Regions from separate parts of the Bradyrhizobium sp. CFUWI genome, predicted to be linked through region 3. Evidence: predicted binding sites of a transcription regulator. Region 3 holds the regulator's gene; each other region holds the start of a gene.

Region 1 (10,629 bases), on a different contig from region 3:
CAAATATTCCGGTCCGACGCTCGCGCCGCGCGCGGCGCCTGCGCCGCAGCAACACGGCCAGCCGCCGGCGCTACAGACGGCCGCGCCCGACCAGCAGCGCGTCATCGAGCAGCTTCCCGACGACCGGCTCAACATCGAGCCCGGTGACACCATCCTCCTGATCGTCGAGGACGATCCGCACTACGCCCGCGTGCTGGTCGATCTGGCCCGCGACAAGGGCTTCAAGGTGCTTGTCGCCGCCCGCGGCGCGGAGGCGCTCGAACTCGCCAAGCAATACCAGCCGAGAGCCGTCTCGCTCGACATTTTCCTGCCTGACATGCTCGGGTGGACCGTATTGAGCCAGCTCAAGCACAATCCGCTGACCCGCCACATCCCCGTGCAGATCATCACGCTGGACGAGGACCGCCAGCATGCGCTGGCGCGTGGCGCGTTCTCCTTCGTCAACAAGCCGACGACGACCGAAGGCGTTTCCGCGGCGCTGACCCAGATCAAGGAATATGCCCGGCCGCGGCGCAAGCGGCTGTTGATCGTCGAGGACAACGAGGCCGAGCAGCTCTCGATCCGCGAGCTGCTGCATCACGACGACATCGAGATCGTCACGACGGACACCGGCGCCGGTGCGCTCTCGACGTTGCGCCAGACGCCCTGCGACTGCGTGGTGCTGGACCTCCGCCTGCCCGACATGAGCGGCTTCGAGGTGCTGGATCAGATCCGCAACGACGAGGCGCTGTCGAACGTTCCGGTCGTCGTCTTCACCGGCCGCGAGCTTTCGGCCGAGGAGGACGCGGAACTCCACACCATGGCGCGCAGCATCGTGGTCAAGGGCGTGGAATCGCCAGAACGGCTGCTCGACGAGACCGCACTGTTCCTGCACCGCGTGATCACCGAGCTTCCGGTCGAGAAGCAGCGCATGCTGGAGAAGCTGAACAGTTCCGACGAGGACCTGATCGGCAAGACGGCCCTGCTCGTGGACGACGACGCCCGCAACATCTTCGCGCTGTCGAGCGTGCTGGAACGGCGCGGCATGAAGGTGCTGACGGCCACGACCGGCAGCGAGGCGGTGACGCTGGTCGAATCCAATCCGGAAATCGCCATCGTGCTGATGGACATCATGATGCCGCAGATGGATGGATATCAGACCATCGGCGTCATTCGCGAAAACCCGGCTTTCGCCCGCCTTCCGATCATCGCGCTGACCGCCAAGGCGATGAAGGGTGATCGTGAGAAGTGTCTGGAGGCCGGCGCGTCCGACTATCTCGCCAAACCCGTCAACACCGATCAATTGCTGCTTGCGATCCGCATGTGGCTGCACCGCTGAGTTGGATCCGCATATGGACCACGAAAAGGTCAACATCCTCCTCGTCGACGACCAGCCCGCCAAGCTGCTCGCCTATGAGGTGATCTTGAAGGATCTCGGCGAGAACCTCGTGATCGCCTCGTCGGGGCGCGAGGCGCTGGAAGTGCTGCTCAAGACCGAGATCGCAGTGATCCTGGTCGACGTCTGCATGCCCGAGCTCGACGGCTTCGAGCTCGCCGCGATGATCCGCGAGCATCCACGCTTCCAGAAGACCGCGATGATCTTCATCTCCGCCATCCAGGTCAGCGACATCGACCGGTTACGCGGCTACGAGATGGGCGCGGTCGACTACGTGCCGGTACCGGTCGTGCCGGAAGTCCTGCGCGCCAAGATCAAGGTGTTTGCCGAGCTCTACCGCAAGACCCGCGAGCTCGAACGGCTGAACCAGGAGCTTGAGGATCGCGTCCGCGCACGCACGGCGGAACTGGAGAACTCCACCGCGAAGCTGCGCGAGAGCGAACAACGGCGCAGCATGGCGATCGCGGCCGGCAAGATGGGATCCTGGGATTGGGACTGGATCAGCGGCGATTGGATGTGGGACGAAGGGCAGTATCGCATCTTCGGCGTCAGCCCCGAGAGCTTCGAGGTCAACCCGGCCAACGTTCAAGCGCTGTTGCATCCCGACGACGTCGATCAATTGCGCAAGGCGATCGCCGAGTTCAACAGGGGCACGCGGGCCTACGAGACCGAGTTCCGCATCATGCGGCCCGACGGAGAAGTGCGCTGGTGCGTCGGCACGGCGGCGGCGACGGTGGACGATAGCGGTCGCGTCGTCCGCGTCAGCGGCGTCACCGTGGACATCACCGAACGCAAGCGTGCCGAGGAACGGCAGAATCTGCTGGCGCGGGAAGTCGATCATCGCGCCAAGAACGCGCTGGCGCTGGCGCAGTCGATCGTGCGTCTCACCCGGGCCGACGAGGTCAAGGCCTATGTCAACGCCGTCGAGGGCCGCATCAACGCGCTGGCGCGCGTGCACACCATCCTGTCGCTGTCGAGCTGGCAGGGTGCCGAGCTCTCCAGGCTGATCGACGAGGAGCTGGCGCCCTATTCGCTCGGCGGCCAGATCATATTGGCAGGTCCGCAGGTCCAGTTGCTGCCGGCCACGGCCCAGACGCTGGCGCTCGCCCTGCACGAGCTCTTCACCAACTCGGCAAAGTACGGTGCCCTCTCGACCAGGTCGGGGCGGCTCACGATCGGCTGGCAGGTCGAGGACCAATTGCTGACGCTGAGCTGGGAGGAATCGGGCGGTCCGCTCGTCATGACGCCGAAATCGCGCGGCTTCGGCACGCGGAGCCTGCTGGCGAGCGTGGAGTCCCAGCTCGGCGGACAAGCGCGGTTCGATTGGCGAGCCGAGGGCCTGTTGTGTCGCTTGGAAGTGCCGTTGACCCGCAAGCCGGCGGCGACGCCCCTATCCGAGAAGTTCGAGGACACCGGCTCGGCCGAATTGCAGCGCGCATCCGGCTAGCTAGCCGGACGCGGCGCTCGTCATGCGTCGCGGCGTCCGCAGTTCGCGCGCAACCCGTCCCTCGAGCCAGGCTTCCGTCTGGGCGAGATCGCGTAATGCCCTGGCGTAGCGGCGCGCCGCGCATCGCTCCGCCCCGCGCGGCAGCTTGCGGGCCTTGCGAAGAATGTCCGCGGCCGCGTTGCGATAGGCCAGCGAGCGGTAAAGAAAGACCACCTTACCCATATCGATGCTCCCCGTGTTGCCGGACCTCATCCTGGCAAACCCGGCATGAACGTCGGATGAAGCCGGCGATGAAATTCCTTCATTCATCTGGAACCAGCGAATTGTCGCCCGCGTTTGCATGCCAAATCGGGATGCAGTTCCCATGCGCACAAAGAAGTCGTCAGACCTGATCTCTGCGACCGGCCTCATCAAGCTGATGACGCATACATTGATGGGTGCCGCCCTCGGCCTCGCCTTCAGTCTCGCGCTGATCCTGTGTAATCCCGCCGTCGCCAGCCTGCTGAATAACGGCGGAAGCCAGGCCGCGATCGTCTTCGCTCTCACATTGGTGACGACCTTCGCGATCGGCGCGACGCTCACCGGCGTCGTGTTCATCCTCACCGAGGACAAGCAATCTTGAAACGGTGCTGAGGCGCGGAGCGAACCTTTGCTGGGAACTCCTGCCTGAGTGGCGGTTGGCTGCCTGCGTCAATTTAACTCACCGGTTTCAGTGCTGAGCCCGCGGCCCGCGGAATTCGTCTTCACGAGACGCTCGAGCTCGGCACGCTTGCGTCCGATCAGAAGTTGGGCCGTAGCATCGTCGAGACCCGCGCGCTGCAATTGCCGGATGGCAGAGCCCAGTTCGAGAATCTCGGCGCGTAACCTCAAGATCCGGTAAGTGTCCGGGCCCTCATCCACGGCGCCCCCTCGAAGATTTCAGCGGCGCGTGGCCGCGCGCCCGGGAATACCGACTGTCTTCACGAGACGAAGGCGCACCCGGTCGTGGACGTCGGGCAGGACATCGCCGCCGCCGGCCGCCTTCCATTCGCCGATCAGCAAGTTGATCTTTCGGCGCAGATCCATCTGCGCCAGAGCCTGTTCGGTGCAATCGCGATCCCCGTTGATGCGATCACGCACGGAAGCCTCGACGTCGGCCATCTCCAGCCTCAAGGCGCTGATTTTACGTCGAATTTCATTAATTCTGTTGTCCATGGCTTGTTAGAACAAAATAAGAACATATAGTCAAGCCACGATTTGAAGACGGAGACGACGGATGCAGGTTCAGGGTAAATACGACGCCAGGATCTTTCTCGCCGCGCAAATGACCCGGGCGCAGGGGCTGAGGCTGAAACGGTTGAGCGAAGAGGCCTATCAGCCCGCACAATATGCGCGCGATCTGTCCTTCACCGAGGCCGCGCGGCGCATCCAGGTGCTGGAGGCGGAGATCGAGCTGGCGAACTCCTTCTAGGCTTTCGCCTGGAACGTCGTGCGCTGCTTCGGAACCATGCCTGTGTCGAACGGTTCTCCCCGGCCAAGGGAGAACATGCATGGCACGCAAGGCAAAGAAACGCCGCTACTCGCGCAGCTCCGGCAGCGACGTCGAAAGCGAGATGCGTCGTTACAAGAAGGGCACGGCCAAGAGCGGTCGCAAAGGCCGCGGCGGACGCGTGAAGAGTCGCAAGCAGGCGATCGCGATCGGGCTGTCGAAGGCGCGCAAGAAAGGCAAGAAGGTCCCGAAGAAAGCTGCGAAGAAGAAGTCCTCCAAGAAGCGGACGACCAAGAAGGCGGCCAAGAAGGCGGCCAAGAAATCGTCGAAGCGCAAATCCAGCAAGCGTTGACGCTGACCCGGCTCAGATCATGCTGCCCGGCATGAAGCAGCGGATCGAGACCCCGAAAGCGGTCTTCACCGGCCACACCATGGTGCGGCCGGCGCGGTTCGGCTCGGTGATTACGGCTTCGTCCGGCACCTCGATCCACTCGCCGTCGAGACGCACGCGATAACGTCCGTTGTGCGATTCCCAGTCGGGATCGGCGACGGCAAAACCGTCGGCGTCCGAGCAGCACGGACCGAGGTGGCTGCGCAGGCTGTCGAACCACGGCTTGAGCGGCGAGTTCGCGTAGCGGCCGTCGTCACGACCGAGCGCGGTTCCACCCCAGAGCACCAACGGCGCCGCAAGCAGCGCACCCCTCAGCGAGAGCTTCAATCGATCCATGTCGGCACCGATCAAATCCGAACCACCGGCCAGTTCCACAAAGCGGCGGCAGGTTCGGAGTTCCACGCTTGCAACCCGTTCACGGCGTCATTGCCGCGGCGGACCTTGACCAAGTTCGAAGTGTTATGGGCGAACACGGCTTTTTCATATGAACCGGGTCACCATCCCTGCCGTTAACGAGAATGTTATCGATTGGCGTCGCAATTCTGTCGGTGAACGGAAAAGGCGGCCCGGAGGGCCGCCTTTTTGGTTTCTGCCGATAGATGTTCGCCTCAGGCGAGTGGCACCGCGACGAACCTCGTCGCCTCGGCGCTTCTGACCTGCAACAGCACGCTGCGCTTGCCGGACGCTTTGGCCTCCGCCAGCTCCGAGCGGACGTCGCCGACATTGGCAACGGCCTTGCCGCCGACATTGAGGATGACGTCGCCGGTCTGGATGCCGCGCTGCGCCGCCGGTCCTTGCGGATCGACCTCGGTGACGACAACGCCCTTCTGGCCAGCGCCCTGGACCTCGCCGGCCGGAGCAAGGCCGAGCCCGAGACGTGGCGCGCCGGCGCCCGGCTGCTCTCGGCCCTGGTCGGCACCGCCATTTGCTTTGGCCTGCCGCTCGTTCGGCAACTCGCCGAGGGCGAGCGTCAGCGTCTTGGTCGTGCCGTTGCGGAAGACGTCGAGCTTCACCGAGCTACCCGGGGCCAGGGTGGCGATGGTACGGGCGAGTTCGCGGGAATCCTTGATCGCGGTGCCGTTGACGGCGGTGATGACGTCGCCCGCCGCGATGCCGGCCTTCGCCGCGGGGCTGCCGTCCTGCGGATTGTCGACGATGGCGCCGCGCGCCTCCTTCAGGCCCAGGCTGTCGGCGATGTCGGCCGTCACCGGCTGCACCTGCACGCCGAGCCAGCCGCGGGTCACCGCGCCCTTGTCCTTCAGCTGCGCGACGACGAGCTTTGCGGTCGAGGCCGGAATGTCGAAGCCGATGCCAACCGAGCCGCCGGAGGGCGAGAAGATCGCGGTGTTCACGCCGATCACGTTGCCGCTCATGTCGAAGGCCGGGCCCCCGGAATTGCCCTTGTTGATGGGCGCGTCGATCTGGATGAAGTCGTCGTAGGGACCGTTGCCGATGTCGCGGCCGCTGGCCGAGACGATGCCGGCGGTCACGGTGCCGCCGAGACCGAAGGGATTGCCGACCGCGACCACCCAGTCGCCGATGCGCGGCTTCTGGTCGGAGAATTTGACGAACGGAAAGTCCGTCTTGCCGTCGACCTTGATCAGCGCGAGATCGGTCTTCGGGTCGGTGCCGACGACCCTCGCGGTGTAGCTCGTGCCGTCATCCATCGTCACCTGCACTGACGCGGCCTGGTCGACGACGTGGTTGTTGGTCACGGCATAGCCGTCGGCGGAGATGAAGAAGCCGGAGCCTTCGCCGGTGATCATCTGATGGCGCTGGCGCGGCATGCCATTCGGGCCGCCGGGGAAGCGGAAGCCGAACTGCCGCGAGAACTGGTCGAACGGCGTCTCGCCGTCCTGATCCATCCGGTTCTGTTGCAGCATGGCGCTCTTGTCGTTGTCCTGGTCGATCCTGACCCGCACCGAGATGACGGCGGGCTTGACCTTGCTGACCAGGTCACCGAAGCCCGGCGGCGTCGCGGCGGATTCGGCGGCCTGGGCCGGCGCGATGAAGGAGCTCGGACCGAACTTTGAAGAGCCGGGAGAAGCCGCCAGCACGGCGACGCCGAGCGCGGCCACGGTGCCGAGCAGCGCGAGCCGGCGCGGCCTCAATATCTTGCGGGATGTCGGGGTGTCGGAATTGGCGCGATCGTTCATGTCTTAATGTCCATGTTGGGTAATTGTCGCCTTGGGTCCAACATGGACATCGTCACCTTACGGCGTCCCGTCCGTCCGATTAAATCTTGGCAAAGAACAAGCGATGGCTGCGGCAAGGTCGTCCCTCGCATTTGATGCAGCTCAACGCGGGTCTGCCCGGCAGTGAAAGACTGCGGCCACCGGATGATGGCCATCGGAGGCGCCCCATGTACAAAGACATTCTCGTCCACATCCCCACCGAACGTCCCATGCGTCCCGTGATCGACGGCTCGATTTCGCTCGCGGCGCAGTTCAACGCCCATCTCGACGCGGTCGCGGTCGGCTATGTCGCGACCAGTGCAGCCTACGTGATGGAGGGCGGCGCCGCGGTGGCGGCCGTGTTCGAACTGGAACGCGAGCGCGCCGCGGAGCGGGCCGAGGCCGCGCTCTCAGTCTTCGAAATCGAAGCGGCGAACGCCGGCATCGCCTACGCCTGCCGCCCGCTCGGCGCGATCCCGGTGGACGCAGCCGGCTCGCTCGGCGAGATGGCGCGGCTGCACGACCTCAGCGTCGTGCTTCAGCCCGATCCGGCGCAAGGCTCGTTCGACAACGACGTGCCGGGCGAGATCCTGTTCCAGTCGGGCGGCCCGGTGCTGTTCCTGCCTTACACTTTCCACGGAGCGTTCAAGGCGGAGCGGGTCGGCATCTGCTGGGACGGCAGCCGCGTCGCCGCCCGCGCCGTGCACGACGCAGCACCGTTCCTGGCGCGCGCCGATGAGATCGTGATCATCACCATCAACGAGTCGAACGCGGTCTCCGACGAAGCTTCAGCGAACAGTCTGGCAAGACATCTCGGCCGGCGTGGACTGTCGACCCGCACGGTCGCCCTGTCGGCGACGCGCGCCGACATCCAGCCGACCATCCTGTCGCTGGCGGCCGACGAGGGGCTCGATCTCCTGGTGATGGGCGGCTACGGCCATTCGCGACTGCAGGAACGCGTTCTCGGCGGCGTCACGCGCGCCATGCTGGAAGCCATGACGGTCCCGACGCTGATGTCGCACTGAGACCAACAGGCGCCGTCACGCCGCAACCGGGGTCTCCCATGTCGGGGACGTTGCGGCGCCCTCGTCATGTTGCACGTTGCACGCGTCGAAATGCGCCTTGAGCTCGACCTCGGCGAGATATTCGAAATGTTCGGCCTGGCCGAGGAGTTCCCAGTTCTGAAGCGGCCGGTAGGCTGCCTGCTGACGACAGAGGGACGCCAGCGCCCGGTAGCGACGTACGTTCTCCATGAGACCCTCCCTCGCATTTGCAGAGCTTATTGCCCTTATTTGCGTCAGGCCGATGGCGGCTATGCAAAAGATTTGCTGCGCCCACCGCGCGCCTGGCCTTGCTGGTAGGAAATATATGTCCGGGCCAAAGTTCCAAACGGTGCCGGCTGACGCCCGGAACCGCGTCGCCGGACCTGAGAACTAAAGCACGATCCGGAAACGTGCGCAGCGGTTTTCCGAGAAGATCATGCTGAACAACACCCTAAAGCGCGATGACGATTCATCCTGATCGCATCACGCTTTAGGCATAGTGCCGGCGCTCCACGGTCATTCCGACCAGGTCGAGATAGCGCTCGATCAGGTCGGGTCGGCCGACCAGATAGCCCTGCATCTCCTCGCAGGCCTCGCGCGCCAGGAAGGCACGCTGCGCTTCCGTCTCCACCCCTTCGGCAATGACCGGGATATTCAGGGCGTGCGCGAGGCTCAGGACCGCACGGACGATCTCGGCCGATTGCAGCGAGGCCTCCAGATTAGAGATGAAACCGCGATCGATCTTGATCTTGTCGAACGGGAACGACTGGAGATAGGACAGCGAGGAATAGCCGGTGCCGAAATCGTCCATCGCAATGCGGATGCCGAGCGCCTTCAGCCGCCGCAGCAGATGGAGCGCGCCGGTGAAATCGCCGATCAGCACACCCTCGGTGATCTCGACTTCGAGCCGCGTCGGCGTCAGCCCCGTCTCGAGCAGGATCTGGTGAATCGAACGTTCGAGATCGCCGGCCTGAAACTGGACCGGCGACAGATTGACCGCGACCTGCAGCGGCCGCGGCCATGATGCCGCCTCGCGGCACGCTTCGCGCAAGACCCATTCGCCGATCTCGACGATCAGGCCGTTCTCCTCGGCAAGCGGAACGAAACGGTCCGGCGGCACGAAGCCACGCGTCGGATGATTCCAGCGCAGCAGAGCCTCGAAGCCGATGACCTCGCCATCGATCCGCGCCTGCGGCTGGAAGTAGACCACGAACTGGTTCTGCTCCAGCGCCTGTCGCAGATCGTGCTGCAGCAGCCTGCGGTCGCGCAGCTCCTTGTCCATCTCGGATTCGAAGAAGCGGACCCGCCCCCTGCCCTCGCGCTTGGCACGATAGAGGGCTGAATCGGCGTTGGCGAGCAGCGTGGCGGCATTGACGCCGTCGTCCGGATAAAACGCAATGCCGACGCTGAGGCCGACATGGAGGAGATAATCGTCGACCTCGAGCTCCTTGCCGATCGTCTCGATTAGGCGTTCGGCGAGCGCCTGAACGTCCTCCCGGCTGACGTGGTCGGGCATCAGGATCATGAACTCGTCGCCGCCGATACGGGCGACGAAGGCGTCGTCGGCTTCCGCGGCGAGCCGGTCCGCCACCGCCCGCATCAGCATGTCGCCGACGGGATGGCCGAACACGTCGTTGACCTCCTTGAAGCGGTCGAGATCGAGGCTCAGCACGGCAAAACTGGTCGCCATCTCCTGGGCCAGCTCCAATCGCTCGCCGAGCGCGGCGTTGAAGGCGCTGCGGTTAGGCAGATCGGTCAACGCATCATGATGCGCAAGATGGCTGATCCGCGCCTCGTTCGTGATCCTCTCGGTGACGTCCTCGATCACGCCGACCAGATATTGCGGCGCACCGGCACCGTCCCTGATCAGCAGCTTGCGCGAATTGACGAGACGATCGCGGCCCTTGCCGCCGACATCGAGCGGATGCCCCTCCAGGAACAGCGGCGTGCCGCTCTCGACGACGCCGCGATCCTGCTCGTTGACGAGGCGGGCGATATTCTCCGGAAAGATCTCCGCCGGAGTCTTGCCCAACATCGCCTCGCGCGGCATTCCGTAGTATTCTTCGCCGGCGCGGTTGAGCAGAACGTAGCGGGAGTCCTTCGCATCCTTGGCGAATACCGCGATCGGGATATTCTCGATGATGCTGTCGAGAAATTCGCGCGCCCGCAGCAGATCCTGTTCGGCGCGTTTATGCGTCTGCTCGAGCTCCTCGATCATCAGCTTGATCGCACGGTCGGTGCGGCGGCGATCGCGATCGCTCTCCTCATAGGCCGCGCTGACGAGTTCACCGAGCCTGGTCAGATCGACCTGTCCGGATTCGTCCGTCGCCTGGCGGATCTGTCTTGCGAGCAGCCGATGCGTGGTCAAGCTGCCGCCTCCCCGATGACGGTGACCGTCATGGTCTGGTTATGCAGTTCGCAGCGGCCGGACGCCGCCGGCGGGGCGAACTCGCCGTAGGAGTAGAATCCGATCCGGACGAAATCCTCGCCGAGTTCGGCGGCAACGGCATCCAGCTCGTCCTGCGTGCGCTGCCCCATCACCCTGCGGCGGCCGGTACAGCTCACCAGGATCGCCAGCTTGTCGCCGTCGACCCCGTCCGAGAGTGCGCTGCGCGCCTGCCTGCCGGCCTCGCCTGCACCGGCGGCGAGACTGTCGAAATTGGCGCGCATCAATTGCGCGGTGCATCCTTCCGGAATGTCGGCGGCGAACGTCAGGGTGCGGGCATTGCGG
Region 2 (10,629 bases), 120 kb from region 3:
TCTTGTCCAGGGTCGGCGCTTCAGCGAGCTCATGGAAGGTGCCGTCGATCTTGACGCGCTGAAAGCCCTTCTTGAGCCATTCGACGAGCTCCTTGCGGTACTCGCCCTTGCGGCCGCGCACGACGGGCGCGAGAAGATAGAGCCGCGTGCCCTCGGGCAGCGCCAGCACGCGGTCGACCATCTGCGAGACGGTCTGGCTTTCGATCGGCAGGCCCGTGGCCGGCGAATAGGGCACGCCGACGCGCGCCCACAGCAGGCGCATATAGTCGTAGATCTCGGTGACGGTGCCGACGGTCGAGCGCGGGTTCTTCGAGGTGGTCTTCTGCTCGATCGAGATCGCGGGCGACAGGCCGTCGATCTGGTCGACGTCGGGCTTCTGCATCATCTCCAGGAACTGGCGCGCATAGGCCGACAGCGATTCGACGTAGCGGCGCTGGCCCTCGGCGTAGATGGTGTCGAAAGCGAGCGAGGATTTGCCGGAGCCGGACAGGCCGGTAAACACCACCAGCTTGTCGCGGGGAATCTCGACGTCGATGTTCTTGAGGTTGTGCTCGCGCGCGCCGCGGATCGTAATTGCGCGCAGGCTCGAGCCCGCGTTCTGTTGTTGGCGCTTCGCCTTGATCACTTCATCCATCCGAGTTGCCCTCAAGCAATCCCATGGGTGCGCGACCGCGCCAGCAAGAGAGCCGCGCTTCGTCCGGAACCGGATCGGCGCCGATGGGGTTGGCAGCGAACGTAGGAAGAACGGAGACGGATTTCCAGAGGGAGTTGCGAATCGTCAACGGAATGTTGGCGCGCTGGCGGCATCTGGCAGCAGGTCGGCGAGGAACTGAACCGGCGTCTCCGCCAAAACAAAAAGGCCGGCGCAAGGCCGGCCTTTCGTAACGCAATAGCGTTGGAGCGAGGCTTAGTACTTCGCGACGACCGGGGCGCCGAAGTGATAGTTCACGCCGACCTGCACGGTGTGCATCTCAAGCGTGTTGGTGGCGATGGCGCCCGAGAAGTAGCTCTCGCCGTCGAGGCTGCGATAGAGATACTCGCCCTTGACCGACCACTGCGGCGCGAAGAACGCCTCGACGCCTGCACCGACGGTCCAGCCGGAGTGGAACTTGCTCTCGGAGACCGAGAGGGCACCCAGGGTGGCGGTGAGCTTGTTGTCGACCCAGGCGTAACCACCGGTGCCGTAGAACAGCACGTTGTTGACGGCCCAGCCGATGCGGCCGCGCACGGTGCCCATGGCGTCGATCTTCGAGGTCAGCGAGGCGGGAACGCCGCCGACGCCGGCGACGAAAACCGTACCAGTAATGGAGTCGCTGACGTCAGCCCAGGCGCCATCGGCCTCGATGCCGAACACGACGTTGCCGGTCTGCCAGTTGTAGCCGGCGGTGCCGCCGACGAAGCCGCCCTTCATCTTGATGTCGGAAGCGTCCTGCCAAGCGCCGCCACCGACGACACCGAGGTAGAAGCCGGTCCAGTTGTAGACCGAAGCCATCGGCGCGACCGGCGCCTTGGTGTAGGGGCGAGCCGCGAGATCAGCAGCCGAAGCGGGGGCCGCCAGAGCGAACAAACAGGCCGAAGCCAACAAAGCCTTTTTCATTTTCAACTTAATCCCAGTCCCAGTTTCTGTTGTTGCCTTCCTTGACGGAAGGGCATCGGACTCAACGGCCCAACTGAGGCAGTGCTTACACCACTGAAGCTGCAAGTTGTGTCTCCGAAAAGCCACAGGGGTCGAAAAGGTGATGGTTACTGACTCATTGCGTCGATAAACCCTACCGCCAAACGACAAAGGCCGGCGCGAGGCCGGCCTTCAATCATCGAACAATATCAGATGGATATCAGTATTTTGCGATCAGCGGACCGCCCCAGCGGTAGTTCACCCCGGATCAGGGCGATATCGGCGTCCTGACTGATACGCTCGGAGCGTGTAACAGCGCCAAGCGGGCCGCCGGAAGGTTGCCGGAGCCGGTGAAAGTCATGGTGCGGTTGCGGAGGAAAATGTGGTCGTACTCGAGGCCCACCGTCCAGCCCCGCAGGGTTCCCTTCGGCGGAACAATCTTAGGCGCCGGCGCGCTGAGTTGGCACGATCTGTTTTCGGTGCACCGGCAGGAAGAACAAATCTGGAACGTTGCGGAGGTCGATGCTATATGTGGGGATAACCTTGGGGGTGATGGGCTGAGCGGCGCCCGCAAGCGTATAGGGTCGCCCCAACAGGGCGCAGAGGAACGCAGGCAGCGCGCTCGGCCTTTGAAATCAGTGGCATTCGGAGTGGAGAGCGGCGATGGCGGGAAGCGTCAACAAGGTCATTCTGGTTGGAAATCTCGGCAAGGATCCTGAAATCCGCCGCACCCAGGACGGGCGGCCGATTGCGAATTTGAGCATCGCGACATCGGAAACCTGGCGCGACAAGAATACTGGCGAGCGCAAGGAGAAGACTGAATGGCATCGCGTCGTGATCTTCAACGAAGGGCTCTGCAAGGTCGCCGAGCAATATCTGAAGAAGGGCGCGAAGGTTTACATCGAGGGGGCGCTCCAGACCCGCAAATGGACCGACCAGAGCGGCGTCGAGAAATATTCCACCGAGGTTGTGCTCCAGGGCTTCAACTCGACCCTGACGATGCTCGATGGCCGCAGTGGCGGCGGCGGAGGCGGCAGCTTCGGTGACGAGCCGGGCGGCGATTTCGGCTCCTCCGGCCCGGTCAGCAGCGCGCCGCGCCGTCCCGTTGCCGCCGGCGGCGGCGGCCGCAACAGCGACATGGACGACGATATCCCGTTCTAACGCTGGGGAGGAGACGGTTCGGTCCGGGACAGGAAACGGCGGATCCGGCTTTCGAGGATCCGAACCAAGACGAGATCCATGAATTCATGGTCGGCGGGAATGTCGGGGCAGCTGACCCGTTGGCCGCTCGGACTGGAGCAGAACTTCTAGTTGCCTGCCCGGCTTCGGCCAATCCGGAGAACGCGCCCCTTGAGCCTCGCACAGCTGCTTGATGCCGCTCCGCCGATCCCGCTGCATGCCTTCGCCGCCATGGCTGCGTTCTTCCTCGGGGCGATCCAACTCGTCGCTCCCAAGGGAAGGCTGCCACATCGGGCTCTGGGCTGGCTTTGGGTAGCACTAATGCTTGTCGTGGCGCTCAGCTCGTTCTGGATCCACGAGATTCGTCTGGTCGGGCCGTGGAGTCCGATCCATCTGCTATCGATCTTCACGCTGGCGACGCTGGTGCTCGGTGTGATGGCTGCGCGAACCCACAATGTCCGCCGCCACAGGATCACGATGATCTCGATCTTCTTCGGCGCACTCGTAGTTGCCGGGCTGTTCACGTTCATGCCCGGACGGATCATGCATACGGTGATTTTCGGGTCGTAGCGGCGGCCAGAACCGGCGCCCCCGGCGCGGGGCTGCCGGAGCGCGGAAACTGCTTCCGGCTTACCCTGTAAGTGCATGAAAAAACGAAGGGAAAAAGCGCTTTCGCGAACCCCTGCGAGGGTGGTTATCCGCCCCCCGATGCGCTATATGATTCCCAGACAAAAACTCACCGGATTCCCCCTTGGCTGACGACGACAACAAGCCCGGCGACCAGCCGGCGCAACCCTCGGACATTCGCCCTGTCTCCATCTTCGAGGAGATGAAGAAGTCCTATCTCGACTACGCCATGAGCGTGATCGTGGCGCGGGCGCTGCCCGATGCCCGCGACGGTCTGAAGCCGGTGCACCGCCGTATCCTGTTCTCGATGAACGAGCAGGGGCACACGCCCGACAAGAAATACGTCAAATCCGCCCGCGTGGTCGGTGACGTCATCGGTAAGTATCATCCACACGGCGATCAGTCGATCTACGACGCCATGGTCCGGATGGCGCAGGACTTCTCGATGCGCGTGCCGCTGATCGACGGCCAGGGCAATTTCGGCTCGGTCGACGGCGATCCCCCGGCTGCCTATCGTTACACCGAAGCGCGCCTGACGAAGGCGGCGTTGGCCCTGTTGGCCGACATCGACAAGGACACCGTCGACTTCCAGCCCAACTACGACAACAACGAGACCGAACCGTCGGTCTTGCCGGCCAAGTTCCCGAACCTTCTCGTCAACGGTGCGGGCGGCATCGCGGTCGGCATGGCGACCAACATCCCGCCGCACAATCTCGGCGAGGTCATCGACGCCTGCGTCGCGCTGATCGACAACCCCGCGCTCACCATCGACGAGCTCATCAACATCGTGCCGGGACCGGATTTCCCGACCGGCGGCGTCATTCTCGGACGGCAGGGCATCCGCTCTGCCTATCACCTCGGCCGCGGCTCGATCGTGATGCGCGGCAAGGTCGCGATCGAGACCATCCGCAAGGAGCGCGAGGCGATCATCATCACCGAGATTCCCTACCAGGTGAACAAGGCGACGATGGTCGAGCGCATCGCCGAGCTGGTCAAGGAAAAGAAGATCGAGGGTATCGGCGACCTGCGCGATGAATCGGATCGCGAAGGCTACCGCGTCGTCATCGAGTTGAAGCGCGACGCCGTGCCGGATGTGGTGCTGAACCAGCTCTACAGATTCACGCCGCTGCAGACCAGCTTCGGCGTCAACATGGTGGCGCTCGACAGCGGCCGTCCGCGGATCATGCATCTGAAGGACCTGCTGGCCATCTTCGTCGACTTCCGCGAGCGGGTCGTCACGCGGCGCACCAAGTACCTGCTGGCCAAGGCGCGTGACCGCGCCCATATCCTCGTTGGTCTCGCGATCGCGGTGGCCAATATCGACGAGATGATCCGCGTGATCCGGACCTCGCCCGACCCGACCGCTGCGCGCGACACCCTGATGTCGCGCGACTGGCCGGCCCGGGACGTCGAGGACATGCTGACGCTGATCGACGATCCGCGCCATCGCATCAGCGCGGATGGCACGATCCGGCTGTCGATGGAACAGGCGAGGGCCATTCTCGACCTGCGCCTGCAGCGCCTCACCGCACTCGGCCGTGACGAAATCCGCGAGGAGCTCGACAAGCTCGCCGGCGAGATCGCCGACTATCTCGACATCCTGCGCTCGCGCGAACGCGTGCTCGGCATCATCAAGACCGAGCTCGCCGAAGTGAAGGCCGAGTTCGCCACGCCGCGCCGTACCGTCATCATCGAGCAGGAGGGCGAGGTCGAGGATGAGGACCTGATCCAGCGCGAGGACATGGTCGTCACCGTCTCGCACGCGGGTTACGTCAAGCGCGTGCCGCTGTCGGCCTACCGCGCCCAGCGCCGCGGCGGCAAGGGCCGCTCCGGCATGCAGACCCGCGACGAGGATTTCGTCAGCCGCCTGTTCGTGGCCTCCACGCACACGCCCGTGCTGTTCTTCTCCTCGCGCGGCCAGGTCTACAAGGAGAAGGTCTGGCGTCTGCCGGTGGCCGCGCCGAACGGGCGCGGCAAGGCGCTGATCAACATCCTGCCGCTGGAGCAGGGTGAGCGCATCACCACCATCATGCCGTTGCCGGAGGACGAATCGACCTGGGGCAACCTCGACGTGATGTTCGCCACGACAGGCGGCAACGTCCGGCGCAACAAGCTGTCGGACTTCGTCGACGTCCGCCGCTCCGGCATCATCGCGATGAAGCTCGACGACAACGAGGCGATCGTCGACGTGCAGATCTGCACCGAGCGCGACGACGTGCTGCTGACCGCCGCCGGCGGCCAGTGCATCCGCTTCCCCGTCACCGACGTGCGTGTGTTCACCGGGCGCACCTCGATGGGCGTGCGCGGCATCGCGCTCGCCAATTCCGACAAGGTGATTTCGCTGGCGATCCTGCGCCACGTCGAGACCACCTCGGACGAGCGCTCGGCCTATTTGAAGATGCGCCGCGCGGTCGCGGGCGAAGCCGGGGCTGAAGAGGCCGCCGTGGATGCCGAGGCCGAGGAGACGTCCGGCAGCTTCCAGCTCGCCCAGGAACGCTACGCCGAGATGTCGGCCCAGGAGCAGGTCGTGCTCACCGTGTCGGTCAACGGCTACGGCAAGCGGACCTCGTCCTACGAATACCGCACCACGGGACGCGGCGGCAAAGGCATCGTCGCCATGAGCGTCAACAACCGCAACGGCAACCTGGTCGCCTCATTCCCGGTGGAAGACGCCGATCAGATCATGCTGGTCACCGACAAGGGCCAGCTGATCCGCTGCCCGGTCGAAGGCATCCGCATCGCCGGCCGCTCGACGCAAGGTGTCATCGTGTTCGATACCGCCGAGGACGAGCACGTGGTGTCGGTCGAGCACATCACGGAAGAGGCGGAGAGCGGGAACGGGGCGAATGGCGAATAGGGAGTAGCGACTAAAACTTGCTGCTCCATTCGCTGTTCGGCACTCACCATTTGCGGGCTTGACAGACCCGACTACGGGGTCCGATTGGCGGTCACGAGGCGCGCCTCGCGGACATTCGTCTTCGTGCCGGCCTTGCGCAGGCACGAGGCCTCGAAATTGGGCCAGGCCTGCTGCGAGCAGTCCTTGCCGATGGCACGGATATCGAGCCGGTCGCTCTTGGCCAGCGGCTGCGGCACGCTGGCTTCGACCGCCGGGGCAAAGCCGGGCAGGAGCGTGAGGGCTGCGGCAACACACGCAGAGAGTGCGATCGCTGAAAGAGTCTTGATCATTGACAATCCCCTGTGATGCGGCCGCCTACGCCCAGTGTGCGGCCCCTCATTCGTTGGCCGGATTAGTAACCATGGCCAGTTTCCGGACGTCTTCGCCGGCGCGGGAAATGGTTTCGTCTCCACCCCCAATTGTTTCGTGCCAGCGCTCAGGACGAAACAAACCGGCCATTCCCGACACGGCGGCGGGATAGTGCCGGAAACGGCCGGGGAACCGGCCCGGCTTGCCGGGCCGGGCCGGGCGCGGTAGGAGGGGGCATGCCGCGTATCGCCTTCTATCCCGGTTCCTTCGACCCCATCACCAACGGCCACCTGGACGTGGTCCGGCACAGCGTGTCGCTGTGCGACAAGCTCGTGGTCGCGATCGGGGTCCATCCCGGCAAGAAGCCGCTGTTCTCGACCGAGGAGCGGCTGAAGATGCTCCATGATGTCTGCGGGCCGGTGGCGGCCAAGGCCGGCTGCGTGCTCGAAGCCGTGACGTTTGACGATCTGTCGGTGACGTCGGCGCGCAAGCACGGCGCGACCATCATGATTCGGGGTCTGCGGGACGGCAGCGACCTCGACTACGAGATGCAGCTCGCCGGCATGAACGAGGCGATGGCGCCGGAGGTGCACACGGTCTTCCTGCCGGCCTCGCCGATGGTCCGCCCGATCACCGCCACTTTGGTGCGGCAGATCGCCGGCATGGGCGGGGACGTTTCGACCTTCGTGCCGCCGATTGTCGCGGCCCAGCTCAAGGCAAAATTCGCCGGCTAACGGCGCGCGTCCTCTTCCCTCTGATCCGGAGTTGTCATGATCCGAATTCTCGCAGTCCTTGCCGCGCTTCTGTTCGCGGTGCCGGCGGTGGCGCAGCAATTGCCGGCCAACCTCGACAAGGCCAACGCTATCGTCATCGACAGCACCAAGGGCCGCATCGTCATCAAGCTGCGTACCGATATCGCACCTCAGCATGCCGAGCGCATCAAGCAGCTCGCGCGCGAGGGCTACTACAACAACGTGCCGTTCCACCGCGTCATGGACGGCTTCATGGCGCAGACCGGCGACGGCCAGAATTTCAACGGCACCGGCGGCTCGAAATATCCGAACCTGAAGCAGGAATTCTCCAAGGTGCATTTTGCCCGCGGCATCGTCGGCATGGCCCGGCGCGGCGACAGCGTCGACAGCGCCAACTCGCAGTTCTTCATCATGTTCGCCGACGGCGGCAGCCTCGATGGCCAGTACACCGTGATCGGCGAGGTCGTGCAGGGCATGGACGTCGTCGACAAGCTGAAGAAGGCTCCGCCCGGCTCCGCCGGCGGTGCCGTGACCGACCCCGACAAGATGGTGAAGGTGCAGGTCGCCTCCGACATCAAATAGGAGGCAGCGATGGCGCGCCGTGGCAAAAAGCTCATCGTAGCTGCTGCGGCGCTCCTGCTTGGCCTCTCCAGAGCGGCCGCCGAGGACGCGCAGGTCAACACCATCCAGGACGTCTTCCGGCATCTGCGCACCTGCTGGAGACCGCCACCGCCGAACAAGGCTCGCCCACTCGACATCACCGTCGTCGTGAGCTTTAACCGGGCCGGAAACATTCTGGGCCATCCGAGGATTACCTATGAATCCGCGGAGGCCTCCGACAATGACCGGCTGCAATACCGGATCGCGGTGATGGAGGCGTTGCAACGCTGCACGCCGGTGCCATTTACCGATGCAATGGCCGGCGCCGCCGCGGGACGTCCATTCGCGATCCAGTTCCGTAACCGCAAAACGTCACCCGACAAGACTTCACCCCCAACGCAAGAGAGACGAGCATGAGCGTCACCGAAAACACCCTGATCCTCGAGACCACGCAGGGCCCCGTCACCATCGAGATGCGCCCCGACCTCGCGCCCGGCCATGTCGCCCGCATCAAGGAACTGGTCCGTGAGGGCTTCTACGACGGCATCGTGTTCCACCGCGTGATCGAGGGCTTCATGGCGCAGACCGGCTGCCCGCAGGGCACCGGCACCGGCGGCTCCGGCAAGAAGCTGAAGGCCGAGTTCAACAAGGAGCCGCATGTGCGCGGCACCGCCTCGATGGCGCGCGCCGCCAATCCCGATTCCGGCGACAGCCAGTTCTTCATCTGCTTCGACGACGCACGCTTCCTCGACAACCAGTACACGGTGTGGGGCAAGGTCACCGAGGGCATGGAGAATGTCGACAAGATCAAGCGCGGCGAGCCGGTGCAGAACCCCGACAAGATCGTCAAGGCGCGGATGGCCGCGGACAAGGAATAAGTCCATCCCCTCATGGTGAGGAGGCGCGCAGCGCCGTCTCGAACCATGAAGGCCGAGCTGCCGCAGCGGGGCCTTCATCATTCGAGACGCGCGTTCCGCGCTCCTCAGGATGAGGAATGACTGTGTGGCGCTGAATCCGACATGCGCACCGACCTCTTTGATTTCGACCTGCCGCCCGAGCGCATCGCGTTGCGGCCGGCAAGCCCGCGCGACTCCGCCAAGATGCTGGTCGTGGAGAACGGCGCGCTGCGCGACCAGAGCGTCGCCGACCTGCCGTCATGGCTGAAGGCGGGTGATCAGCTCGTCGTCAACGACACCAAGGTGATCGCGGCGCAGCTGAAGGGCCGCCGCATCGGCCGCGAGACCGAACCCAGGATCGAGGCGACGCTGATCAAGCGGCTCGACGGCTCGCGCTGGCAGGCGCTGGTGAAGCCCGCCAAGAAGCTCGTCGCCGGCGACCGCATCCGCTTCGGCAATGAAGGCAAGGTCTGCCTGCTCGGCCATCTCGACGCCGAGGTCGAGGCCAAGGGCACTGAGGGCGAGGTCACGTTGTCGTTCTCGTTCCATGGCCCGGCGCTGGACCAGGCCATCGCCGATCTCGGCAGCCCGCCGCTGCCGCCCTACATCGCCTCCAAGCGCACGCCCGACGATCAGGACCTCGCTGACTACCAGACCATGTTCGCGGTGAACGAAGGCGCGGTCGCAGCGCCCACCGCCGGGCTGCATTTCACCCCGGCGCTTGAGCAGGCGCTGCGCGCGCGCGGCGTCGGCGTCAACCAGGTCACGCTGCATGTCGGGGCAGGGACGTTCCTGCCGGTGAAGGTCGACGACACAGAAGCCCACAAGATGCACGCCGAGTGGGGCACGATCTCGGCGGAGACGGCGGAGCGCCTCAACAGCGCCCGAAAAAATGGCGGCCGCATCATCGCCGTCGGCACCACGTCATTGCGCCTGCTCGAGAGCGCAGCGCGCGAGGACGGCACGATCCAGCCCTTCGCGGCCGAGACCGCGATCTTCATCACGCCCGGTTATCGCTTCCGCGCCGTCGATGTCCTGATGACCAATTTCCACCTGCCGAAGTCGACGCTATTCATGCTGGTGTCGGCATTCTCCGGGCTGGAGACGATGAAGGCGGCCTATGCGCACGCCATCGCCAATGGGTACCGGTTCTACTCGTATGGCGATGCGTGCTTGCTGTTTCGGGCAGTGCCGTAGGGTGGGTTAGCCGTAAGGCGTAACCCACCACTATCGATCTCCGCGGAAGCGGAAAAGGTGGATTACGCCTTCGGCTAATCCACCCTACGCACCTTGCTACGCCATCACCCGCTGCGGCAGGAGCTCGGCGATCTGCACCGCGTTCAGCGCGGCGCCCTTGAGCAGCTGATCGGCCGCCACGAACATCGAGATCGAATGCCCGCTAGCGTCGCTGAGATCCTTGCGGATACGGCCGACCAGGACGTCGTCCTGGCCCGAGGCGTCGATCGGCATCGGGAAGTAGTTCTTCACGCGATCGTCGACCACCTTCACGCCGGGCGCCTGCGCCATGATGGCGCGGACCTGGTCTTCGCTGATCGGCTTCTCGCATTCGAAGGTGATGGCCTCGCAATGGGCGCGCAGCACCGGCACGCGCACGCAGGTGACGCCGACGGCTATGGTGTCGTCCTCGAAGATCTTGCGGGTCTCCTTGATGACCTTGGTCTCTTCGTCGTTGTAGCCGGTGTCGGGGTCGACGGCCGTATTGTGGTTGAAGAGGTTGAAGGCGTAGGGATGTGG
Region 3 (10,629 bases):
ACGGGTCTCGTAGGGTAGGCAAAGCGAAGCGTGCCCACGATTTCGTACCTGTCGCAGAGAGGTGGTGGGCACGCTGCGCTTTGCCCACCCTACGGCACCTGCACAAACGAAAACGGCGCCATCTTGCGATGGCGCCGTTTCGATAGCCGTATTGGCTCAAGACTTACTTGCGATCCTTCATCGCGACGTAGTCGCGCTTGGTGACGCCGGTGTAGAGCTGGCGGGGACGACCGATCTTCTGCTGCGGGTCCTCGATCATCTCGCTCCACTGGCTGATCCAGCCGACGGTGCGGGCGACCGCGAACAGCACGGTGAACATCGAGACCGGGAAGCCCATCGCCTTCAGCGTGATGCCCGAATAGAAGTCGACGTTCGGGTAGAGCTTGCGGTCGATGAAGTACTGGTCGCTGAGCGCGATCTTCTCGAGCTCCATCGCCACCTTCAGCATCGGATCATCGCCATGGCCGGTCTCCTTGAGCACGGCGTGACACATCTTCTGCATGAGCTTGGCGCGCGGATCGTAGTTCTTGTAGACGCGGTGACCGAATCCCATCAGGCGGACTTCGGAGTTCTTGTCCTTCACCTTGGCGATGAATTCGGGAATCTTGTCCACGGTGCCGATCTCGGCGAGCATCGCCAGCGCGGCTTCGTTGGCGCCGCCATGCGCCGGACCCCAGAGGCAGGCGATGCCGGCGGCGATGCAGGCGAACGGGTTGGCGCCCGACGAGCCGGCGATGCGTACCGTCGAGGTCGAGGCGTTCTGCTCGTGGTCGGCGTGCAGGATGAAGATCTTGTCCAGCGCGTCGGCGAGCACCGGGTTGATCTTGTACTCCTCGCACGGCACGGCGAAGCACATGTGCAGGAAGTTCTCGGCGAACTTCAGCGAGTTCTTCGGATACACGAAGGGCTGGCCGATCGTGTACTTGTAGGCCATCGCCGCCAGGGTCGGGATCTTCGCAATCATGCGCATGGATGCGATCATGCGCTGCTTCGGATCGTTGATGTCGGTGCTATCGTGATAGAACGCGGCGAGCGCCCCGACTGCGGCCACCATGATCGCCATCGGATGAGCGTCGCGGCGGAAGCCCTGGAAGAAGCGGGCCATCTGCTCGTGCACCATCGTGTGATGGATCACGCGGTCGTCGAAATCCTTCTTCTGCGCGGCGGTCGGCAGGTTCCCGTAGAGCAGGAGATAGCAGGTCTCGAGGAAGTCACCGTTCTCGGCCAGCTGCTCGATCGGATAGCCGCGGTATTCCAGCACGCCCGCGTCGCCGTCGATATAGGTGATCTTGGACTGGCAGCTCGCGGTGGAGGTGAAGCCCGGATCGTAGGTGAACAGGCCGGACTGGCCGTAAAGCTTGCCGATATCGATGACGTCAGGCCCGACGCTGCCGCTGTGGATCGGGAGATCGTAATTCTTGTTTCCGACCGTCAGCGTAGCGGTCTTTGGGCTTGGTTTTGCGTCCATCAGAGGTCCCCGATGTATGGTGAAACGGGCCGGAGCCGGAGGCCCCGAGGCAGATCCTGGGGGCAGGCCGGATGTTCCAGAAGGTACGGGGCAGATGGGTATATTATTGCTATGTGCGCTGCAAGATCGCCGCACGCATGGTCGACTTACGTCGTAGCCTGATCCTTGAGCCGGCCAAGGCTTTCCTGGCGTCCCAGGACGTCCAAAACCTCAAATATACCAGGCGAGGTGGTCCGTCCGGTCAGCGCCGCCCGCAGGGGCTGGGCGACCGCGCCGAGCTTGAGACTATTTTCCTCGGCAAAGGCGCGCAGTGCGGCCTCTGTGGTGGCGCCGCTCCACGTCTCGACTTTCTCCAGCGCGGAATGAAGCTGGCCGATCAGCCTGCGGTTTTCCGGTGTGAGCAGGGCCTGCGCCTTGGGATCGAGCTCCAGCGGCCGGTCGGCGAAGATGAAATAGGCGCCGTCGATCAGCTCGATCAACGTCTTGGCGCGCTCCTTCAGGGCCGGCATCGCCTTGGCGAGCTGCGCGCGCGTGGTGTCGTTCAACTTGGCCTTGAGCTCGCCCCGTCCCGGCACGTGGTCGAGCACGTCCTCGAACATCTTCACGAGTGATTGATCGTCGGCGTGGCGGATGTAGTGGCCGTTGAGGTTTTCCAGCTTGGCGAAATCGAAGCGTGCGGCGGCGCGGCCGACACTGGTGAGATCGAAGGCTGCGATCATCTCCTCGGTCGAGAAGATCTCCTGGTCGCCATGGCTCCAGCCGAGCCGGACGAGGTAATTGCGCAGCGCCGCCGGCAGGTATCCCATGGCGCGGTAGGCATCGACCCCAAGCGCGCCGTGGCGCTTCGACAGCTTCGAGCCGTCCGGGCCGTGGATCAGGGGAATGTGGGACATGCTCGGCAGCGCCCAGCCCATCGCATCGTAGATCTGCTTCTGGCGGGCGGCGTTGATCAGATGGTCGTCGCCGCGGATCACATGGGTGACGGCCATGTCGTGGTCGTCGACCACCACGGCGAGCATGTAGGTCGGGTTGCCATCGCCGCGCAGCAGGACAAGGTCGTCGAGGTTCTCGTTTTGCCAGACCACGCGGCCTTGAACCTGATCCTCGATCACGGTCTCGCCGGTCTGCGGCGCGCGCAGGCGGATGGTCGGCTTGACGTCGCCAGGGGCGGTCGCGGGATCGCGGTCGCGCCACATGCCGTCATAGAGGCGGGTGCGCCCCTCGGCGCGCGCCTTCTCGCGCATGGCGGCGAGCTCCTCGGCACTGGCGTAACAGCGATAGGCCTTGCCGTCGGCGAGCAGCTGCTCGGCGACCTCGCGGTGACGCGCGGCGCGGGCGAACTGGTAGATGACCTCGCCGTCCCAGCCGAGCTCGAGCCATTTGAGACCGTCGAGGATGGCACCGATCGCGGCCTCGGTGGAGCGCTCGCGGTCGGTGTCCTCGATCCGCAGCAGCATCTTGCCGCCGTGCTTCTTCGCATAGAGCCAATTGAACAGCGCCGTGCGGGCGCCCCCGATATGGAGGAAGCCGGTCGGCGAGGGGGCGAAGCGGGTGACGACGGAATCGGTCATTCTTGGCAGGGCCTATGCATTGGAAGCGGTGGTGTATAGCAGGACCGGCGCATAACTAAAGCCCGACGGCGGACCTGCCGGGCCCGCTTAAGCTCTTGGCTCAGCCTCCCGAATTTGGCAGAAGGACCGCTGATTTCCCGACAGGATTTTCGTAATGACAGAACCGGTGGCAGCTGAGGTTGGGCGCGATTTCATTCGTGACATCATCCAGGCCGACCTCGACCAGGGCAAGTACAGGGAGATCGTGACCCGGTTCCCGCCGGAGCCGAACGGCTACCTGCATATCGGCCACGCCAAGTCGATCGCACTCAACTTCGGCATCGCCCAGGAGTTTCCGGGCCGCTGCCATTTGCGCTTCGACGACACCAATCCGGTCAAGGAAGAGCAGGAATACATCGATTCCATCCAGGCCGACGTGCGCTGGCTCGGCTTCGACTGGGGCAAGAATTTGTTCTTCGCCTCCGACTATTTCGACCGCCTGTACGAATGGGCCGAGCAGCTGATCCGCGACGGGCTCGCCTATGTCGACGACCAGACCCAGGAGGAGATCCGCGTCTCCCGCGGCACGCTGACCGAGCCGGGCAAGAACTCGCCGTTCCGCGACCGCAGCGTGGAGGAGAACCTCGACCTGTTCCGCCGCATGAAGGCCGGCGAATTCCCGAACGGCGCGCGCGTGCTGCGGGCCAAGATCGACATGGCCGCCGGCAACATCAACCTGCGCGATCCCGTGCTGTACCGCATCCTGCACGCCCACCATCCGCGCACCGGCACGAAATGGAGCATCTATCCGAGCTACGATTATGCGCACGGCCAGTCGGACGCGATCGAAGGCATCACGCACTCGATCTGCACGCTGGAGTTCGAGGACCACCGGCCGCTCTACGACTGGTTCATCGAGAAGCTGCCGGTGCCGTCCAAGCCGCATCAGTACGAGTTTGCGCGCCTGAACCTCACCTACACGCTGCTGTCCAAGCGCGTGCTGACGCAGCTCGTCCGCGACGGCCATGTCGCGGGCTGGGACGATCCGCGCATGCCGACCATGGCGGGGATGCGCCGCCGCGGCGTGCCGCCGGCCGCCTTGCGCGAATTCGTCAAGCGCATCGGCGTTGCCAAGGCCAACAGCGTCGTCGATGTCGGCATGCTGGAGTTCTGCATTCGCGAGGAGCTGAACCGCACCGCGCAGCGCCGCATGGCGGTCTTGAAGCCGCTCAAGGTCGTGATCGAGAATTACCCGGAAGGGCAGACCGAGGAGCTCGAGGCGATCAATCACCCGGATGATCCCTCGGCGGGGACCCGCAAGATCACGTTCGGCCGCGAGCTCTATATCGAGCAGGACGACTTCATGGAGAACCCGCCGAAGAAGTTCTTCCGCCTGTCGCCGGGCAACGAGGTGCGGCTGCGCTACGCCTATTTCGTCAAATGCACCGGCGTGATCAAGAACGACAAGGGCGAGGTGGTGGAGCTGCGCTGCACCTATGACCCCGCAACCAGGGGCGGCAACGCGCCCGACGGCCGCAAGGTCAAGGCGACGATGCACTGGCTGCCGGCCGCGACGTCGAAGCCTGCGGAAATCCGCATCTACAACCAGCTGTTCGCCAATCCGAGCCCGGACGCCTCGAACTTCGCGCCTGATCTCAATCCGAACTCGCTGGATATCCTGTCGGACGCACGAGTCGAGGCAGCTGTGGCCGAGAGCAATTCGACCGAGCCGATGCAGTTCGAGCGCCAGGGCTATTTCGTGCGCGACAAGGACTCGACGCCGGGCAAGCCGGTGTTCTCGCGCACCATCGGCCTGCGCGATACCTTCGCAAAGGAAGTCGCGAAGGGCTGAGGCACCATGAGCACGGAGGCCGACGACATCGTTTCCGTCATTATCGCGAAATGGTGCGCCGGCTTCGCGACGCTCGACGCTGCCGCGCTCTCGTCGCTCTATTCGAAGAACGCGTTCTTCTTCGGCTCCAATCCGAAGCTCTACCGGGGCCGGGATGGCGTTACCGAATATTTCAACGGCCTGCCGCGCTGGCGCCAGCCGAGCGCCGTGTTCTCCGACGTGAACGCAGCGCAGGTCGGCCCGGACCTGATCAACATGGCCGCGACCATCTCGTTCGATCTCGCCGGCGAGCGGGACGATCTCATCGTCAAGATGAGCTGGGTCATCATCCGCGAGGACGGCGAGTGGAAGATCGTCAATCACCACGCCTCGTCGCAGGCTCCGCTGATCTGATTGGCGCAATCTTCGTAGTTTTGTCATTCCGGGATGGCCCGAAGGGCCAGGCCCGGAATCCATAACCCCAGCTCGTGGTTATGGATTCCGGGCTCGCGCCAAGTGGCGCGCCCCGGAATGACAGCAGGATAAGAACCCGAGTTCTCTCGCTGCGTTGGCGTGGGTCCAACAAGGAACCCGCCATGCAAGACATCGCAGAGCATATGGAAGTCATCGGCGCCGGCGGCGTCCATGTCGGCACGGTCGACAAGGTCGAAGGCAACCGCATCAAGCTGACCAGGAAGGACAGCGGTGAGGGCAGCCACAAGGGCCATCATCATTTCATCGACAAGGGCCTCGTTGCCGACGTCGAGGGCAACAAGGTGCGGCTGTCCGCCAAGGCGTCGGTGGCCGTGACGATGGAAGAGGAAAAGTAGGGGCGCCTTCTTGCGTTCCTGATCTGTACCGCTATTCGCCCGCCCGCACGTTCCGGTAGCCTTGGCGCCCATCGCGTCGCGTAAGGTGCAGGGGAATGGCGGAGCCGGGCCGGCCAGCACGGTCCCAGGGTATTGCCGGGACGTGGCCGGTTGGCCGCGCCGCAGCCGCTGGCGGCTTTGCGCCGGCGGGTTTTGGCATCTGGCCCGCGATCGTCGAAACGCTCCGCGGATGGGCCCGCGCCGAGGCCGGTCCCGGGCGCCTGCTGCCGTGGGTGCCGGTCGCCTTTGGCGGCGGCATCGCACTCTATTTCGCCGCCGATCATGAACCGGTGCTGTGGGTTGTCGCGACGACGGCGGCCGCGCTGTTGCTCGGCGCGATCCTGCTGCGGCGGAGCCGGCTGTTCGCGCCGGCGATCATGATCGCGGCGGTCGCTTCCGGCTTTGCCGGGGCGACCTGGAAGACGGCGCGCATCGCCCATACCGTGCTGGCCAAGCCGCTCTATTCGGTGTCGCTGTCAGGCTTCGTCGAGACGCGCGACATCCGGGAGCGCACCGATCGCTTCGTGCTGCGCGTCACCGCGATGGAGGCGCAGCGCAGCGACGTCAGGCTCGATCGCGTGCGCCTGTCGGTGCGCAAGGGCACTGCGCCCGAGGTCGGCAGCTTCGTTCAATTGAAGGCGCGGCTGATGCCGCCGCTCTCGCCGGTGCGCCCGGGAAGCTACGACTTCTCGCGCGACATGTTCTTTCAGGGTATCGGCGCGTCCGGCTTCGTGATGGGCGCGATCACGGCGTCAGTGCCGCCGGACGCCGGCGGCCTGCGGCTGCGCTACGCCGCCTTCATGCAAGGCCTGCGCGATGCGATCGACGCCCGCATCCGCGCAACGCTCGAGGGCGACAACCGCGCGATCGCGACCGCGCTGCTCACCGGGCGGCGCGATGCGATCTCCGCGCCCGTCAACGACGCGATGTTCATCTCGGGGCTCGGACACGTTCTCTCGATCTCCGGCTATCACATGGCGGTGGTCGCGGGCGTGGTCTTCTTCGCGGTGCGCGCGCTGCTGGCGTTGATCCCGGGCCTGGCCGTCGGCTTCGCCATCAAGAAATGGTCGGCGGCCGCAGCATTGGTGGCCGCCGCGTTCTATCTGTTGCTCTCGGGCGCCGAGGTCGCAACGCAACGATCGTTCTTCATGACGGCGGTGGTGCTGATCGCGGTGATGGTCGATCGCCGCGCCATCACTTTCCGCACGCTGGCGGTGGCGGCGCTGATCGTGCTTGCGGTTGCGCCGGAGGCGCTGGTGCATCCGAGCTTCCAGATGTCGTTTGCGGCAACGCTCGGGCTGGTGGCGCTGGTTCAGATCGGCATGCCGAACCTGCTGGCCTCGCCCGATCATTCGGCGACGGCACGCGTCGCGCTGTGGGGCGGCCGCGAGATCGCGATGCTGTTCCTGGCCTCGCTGATCGCGGGGCTCGCGACCACGCCCTACGCCGCCTTCCACTTCCATCGCGTCACGCCCTATGGCGTGCTCGCCAATCTCGGTGCGATGCCGGTGGTCTCGGCGCTGGTGATGCCGGCGGGGCTATTGGGATTGCTGGCCGCGCCCTTCGGGCTCGATAGCGTGTTCTGGTGGCTGATGGGACTGGGCATCGACTGGATGGTCGCGGTCTCGCGCTGGGTGGCGGCACTGCCGGGCGCGGTCGGCCGCATCCCGGCGTTCGGCATCGCGCCGCTGATCGCCGCGAGCCTCGGCATCATCGTGATGGGATTGTTGCGCACGCCCTTGCGGTGGTGCGGTGCCGTGGTGCTGCTGGCTTCCATCGCCTTTGGCCTGTCGGTACGGCAGCCTGATGTCCTGATTGCCGGCGACGGCGCCAGCGTCGCGGTGCGGGGCGGGGACGGGCGTCTGCACCTGATCAGGGCGAAGGACAGTTTCCTGCTGAAGGAGTGGCTGGCGGCCGACGCCGATCCGCGCAATGCCGGCAGCAGTGCGCTGGCCGAGGGCGTGTCGTGCGACGAGGCCGGTTGCGTGACTCCGCTCGCCGATGGACGCCTGGTCGCGCTGGCCTTGCGCATCGACGCGCTGGCGGACGATTGCAGCCGCGCCGCGCTGGTGGTGACGTCACGGCCAGCGCCGCCCGATTGCGCGGCGATGGTGGTGGATCGGCAGCGGCTCGCTCGTCAGGGCGCGCTGGCGCTGACACGGCATGGCGATGGATTTGCGGTTCAGGCGGTGAAGGCGAGGGGTGCAAGCCGCCCCTGGTCGCCGGCGGCAGCCGGCGAGGGAGATTCTGACATGACCCTCATGCCACGGTCGGCAGCTCCACGCGTTCGCGACGCAACGCCGTCGGAGGCCGATCTTCAGGCCGAGGACTGAGCTTCTATCAGCCGATCGGCAGGCGCCTGACCGGCGACCGACTGTCGGCGATGATCTGCGGCTTCTGCTCGCGCTCGCCGACCGGCTGCGTCACCGGCAGCTGCAGCACGGTTGCGCGCTGGCCTTCGACCAGCTGAGTCACCAGCACGTACTTGCCGTCCGGAAATTCGATCGCGTCGTGATGGCGATCGGGAACGTGCGGATCGATCTTGCCGAACTTGCCGACGCGGGAGTTGACGGTGCGCGTCCAGATCCAGCGGTTGTCGTAACGGACGTTGTCGGCGAAGGCGAGCTCCGTCCCCGGCAGCAGGCAGACCGCAACGGAGAGATCGGCTTCGGAGGCGAAGCCGCGTGTCGAGGTGCCGCGGAAGGTTGTCGTGACGATCGTCTCGCCGACTTCAGCGGGGCGCGTCGCGATAGCATGCAGGCTATAGTCACACATCGGGTGCTCCTCATGCGAAGATAGCGACCCGCACCTCTCCTTGGAGGCGCAGGCCTCGAAGTAGAAGTATGCAACGCTCTGCTCGGTTATAGGCGAATCTGCGGCTGCGATTCGCGAGGCGCGATCACATTAACTTTCCCGAAGTCGATAGGAACAAAGCCGGGTCCCGTGCATTTCGCCGGCGCGCGTCTACGACTGCCAAGTGTCGCCAGCTCGATTGCGATACCTCCACGCTTGTATTGCGGGCGTTGCGGACTTGCCCGTTCACTGCCGTGTTGTTGCGGAGATTGTGATGCGATTACGCGGCAACGGCGGCGTGCGTGCCGATGCCGCGATCAGCGTCGCGACGGCTGCACCAAACGATCTGGCGCTCGGCTGTCCTCTCGAACGCGAACGGCCGTGAAGCGATGTTGCTTCGTGGAGCGGACATTCATCCGCTCCAATCTTTGATCGGCGATGCCGACCGAAGGGCGCACGCAGACGCCAAAATATATCTCGGACCGAGTCCTTCCGGAATCAGTACTTCCGATAAAGCCCGATCAGCTTGCCCTGAATCTTCACCCGGTTCGGCGGCAGGATGCGCACCTCATAAGCGGCATTGGCGGGCTCGAGTGCGATCGAGGCGCCGCGGCGGCGGAAGCGCTTGAGCGTGGCCTCCTCGTCGTCGATCAGCGCCACCACGATGTCGCCGGTATCGGCGCTCTCGTTGCGCTGGATCAGCGCCATGTCGCCGTCGAGGATACCGGCTTCGACCATGGAATCGCCGCGCACCTCGAGTGCGTAGTGCTCGCCCGCGCCGAGCATGTCGGGCGGCACGCTGATGGTGTGGCTGCGGGTCTGCAACGCCTCGATCGGCGTGCCGGCCGCGATACGGCCCATCACGGGGACTGCAACGGGCCGCTCGCCCTCGTCCATGGACGGGCTGGAGCTCGCGCGGATCTTGCCGAGATTGCCCTCGATGACGCTCGGCGTGAAGCCGCGCCGGGCGCCGGCGGCAGCCTGCAGCTCCGGCAGCTTGATCACTTCGATGGCGCGTGCGCGGTTAGGCAGGCGGCGGATGAAGCCACGCTCCTCGAGCGCGGTGATGAGGCGGTGGATGCCCGACTTCGAGCGCAGGTCGAGCGCATCCTTCATCTCGTCGAAGGAGGGCGGCACGCCGCTTTCCTTCAAACGTTCGCTGATGAACCTCAGAAGCTCGTATTGTTTGCGCGTTAACATCTCGACCAAAGTCCCCCGGTTGATGTCGTTCGATTCCGAGACGATGAGTTCAGCGATAAGCCGCTACATGCTCGAAACAAATCATGAACGGACACTATATGTTCGATACATGTTCCGCAACTGCTTAATTTACCGTGAACGGCGGCAAACTCGCGGAATGCGTGTGGCCGTGGACTCAGACGGGGAGCCGCAGCACCTCGCAGGGGCCACCGGCCTCGGCCTTCGCCGCGAACGGTGCGCGCACGAGAAGTACCTGTGCCGCAGCAAGATTTGCAAGCAGAGAGGAATCCTGATGGCTGACGGGAATGGCGACTTGCGTACCATCGTCGCGCAGCTCCAGGCGCGCGCGCAGATAATCCTCGCGCTGGTCGTTGGCACCGAGGTCGCGACCCAGCACGGCGCGCTCGCGGCGATGATGAATCACTGAACGGCCCGACAGGGCACGAATCAGCGGCACCATGAACAGGAACGCGCACACATAGGACGACACGGGATTGCCGGGCAGGCCGATTACGCGCATCGCGCCGAGCCGTCCGTGCATCATCGGCTTGCCGGGGCGTATCGCGATCTTCCAGAACGCCATCGAGATGCCTTCGCCCAGCAGCGCCTGCTGGACCAGGTCATGGTCGCCGACCGACGCGCCGCCGGTCGTGACCAGGATGTCAGCCCCGCTTTCGCGGGCGCGGCGGATCCCGGCGGAGGTGGCCTCCAGCGTGTCGGCGGCCACCCCGAGGTCGATGGTCTCGGCGCCCTCGCTGCGGGCGAGCGCGTGCAGGGCGTAGCCGTTGGAATAGACGATCTGGCCGTGCCCGGGGGCGGTGCCCGGCCTCACCAGTTCGTCGCCGGTGGCAAGGATCGCAACCTTGGGACGGCGGCAGACGGCGAGGTGCGGGTGATTCATCGCCGCCGCGAGCGCGA

What was found. Region 3 encodes LexA, which represses DNA repair genes until DNA is damaged. Its sites were predicted from a motif close to TGTTCNNNNTGTGTTCNG; they were not measured.
Region 1: the regulator LexA is predicted to act here: its motif matches at 4,024-4,041, upstream of AC066S_RS32760 (DUF3072 domain-containing protein).
Region 2: the regulator LexA is predicted to act here: its motif matches at 2,108-2,125, upstream of AC066S_RS25190 (single-stranded DNA-binding protein).

Annotation. Positions count from the first base shown of each region.
Region 1 is NZ_JBWJZE010000023.1:23,682-34,310, reverse strand. It holds gene AC066S_RS32790 (HAMP domain-containing protein) at 1-1,318, shown strand, start outside; gene AC066S_RS32785 (HWE histidine kinase domain-containing protein) at 1,332-2,822, shown strand; gene AC066S_RS32780 (hypothetical protein) at 2,823-3,044, opposite strand; gene AC066S_RS32775 (hypothetical protein) at 3,187-3,444, shown strand; gene AC066S_RS32770 (hypothetical protein) at 3,513-3,722, opposite strand; gene AC066S_RS32765 (hypothetical protein) at 3,741-3,962, opposite strand; gene AC066S_RS32760 (DUF3072 domain-containing protein) at 4,078-4,272, shown strand; gene AC066S_RS32755 (DUF6496 domain-containing protein) at 4,352-4,642, shown strand; gene AC066S_RS32750 (hypothetical protein) at 4,655-5,017, opposite strand; gene AC066S_RS32745 (Do family serine endopeptidase) at 5,290-6,837, opposite strand; gene AC066S_RS32740 (universal stress protein) at 7,044-7,880, shown strand; gene AC066S_RS32735 (hypothetical protein) at 7,896-8,108, opposite strand; gene AC066S_RS32730 (putative bifunctional diguanylate cyclase/phosphodiesterase) at 8,389-10,266, opposite strand; gene AC066S_RS32725 (FIST signal transduction protein) at 10,263-10,629, opposite strand, start outside.
Region 2 is NZ_JBWJZE010000012.1:142,775-153,403, forward strand. It holds gene uvrA (excinuclease ABC subunit UvrA) at 1-634, opposite strand, end outside; gene AC066S_RS25185 (outer membrane protein) at 908-1,597, opposite strand; gene AC066S_RS25190 (single-stranded DNA-binding protein) at 2,279-2,776, shown strand; gene AC066S_RS25195 (DUF2306 domain-containing protein) at 2,966-3,364, shown strand; gene gyrA (DNA gyrase subunit A) at 3,546-6,278, shown strand; gene AC066S_RS25205 (hypothetical protein) at 6,350-6,607, opposite strand; gene coaD (pantetheine-phosphate adenylyltransferase) at 6,863-7,360, shown strand; gene AC066S_RS25215 (peptidylprolyl isomerase) at 7,397-7,960, shown strand; gene AC066S_RS25220 (hypothetical protein) at 7,970-8,395, shown strand; gene AC066S_RS25225 (peptidylprolyl isomerase) at 8,392-8,856, shown strand; gene queA (tRNA preQ1(34) S-adenosylmethionine ribosyltransferase-isomerase QueA) at 8,998-10,071, shown strand; gene AC066S_RS25235 (aspartate-semialdehyde dehydrogenase) at 10,168-10,629, opposite strand, start outside.
Region 3 is NZ_JBWJZE010000012.1:22,041-32,669, forward strand. It holds gene gltA (citrate synthase) at 164-1,468, opposite strand; gene gltX (glutamate--tRNA ligase) at 1,615-3,039, opposite strand; gene AC066S_RS24600 (glutamine--tRNA ligase/YqeY domain fusion protein) at 3,194-4,870, shown strand; gene AC066S_RS24605 (YybH family protein) at 4,877-5,263, shown strand; gene AC066S_RS24610 (DUF2171 domain-containing protein) at 5,446-5,679, shown strand; gene AC066S_RS24615 (ComEC/Rec2 family competence protein) at 5,775-8,051, shown strand; gene AC066S_RS24620 (hypothetical protein) at 8,059-8,493, opposite strand; gene lexA (transcriptional repressor LexA) at 9,010-9,711, opposite strand; gene AC066S_RS24630 (molybdopterin molybdotransferase MoeA) at 9,887-10,629, opposite strand, start outside.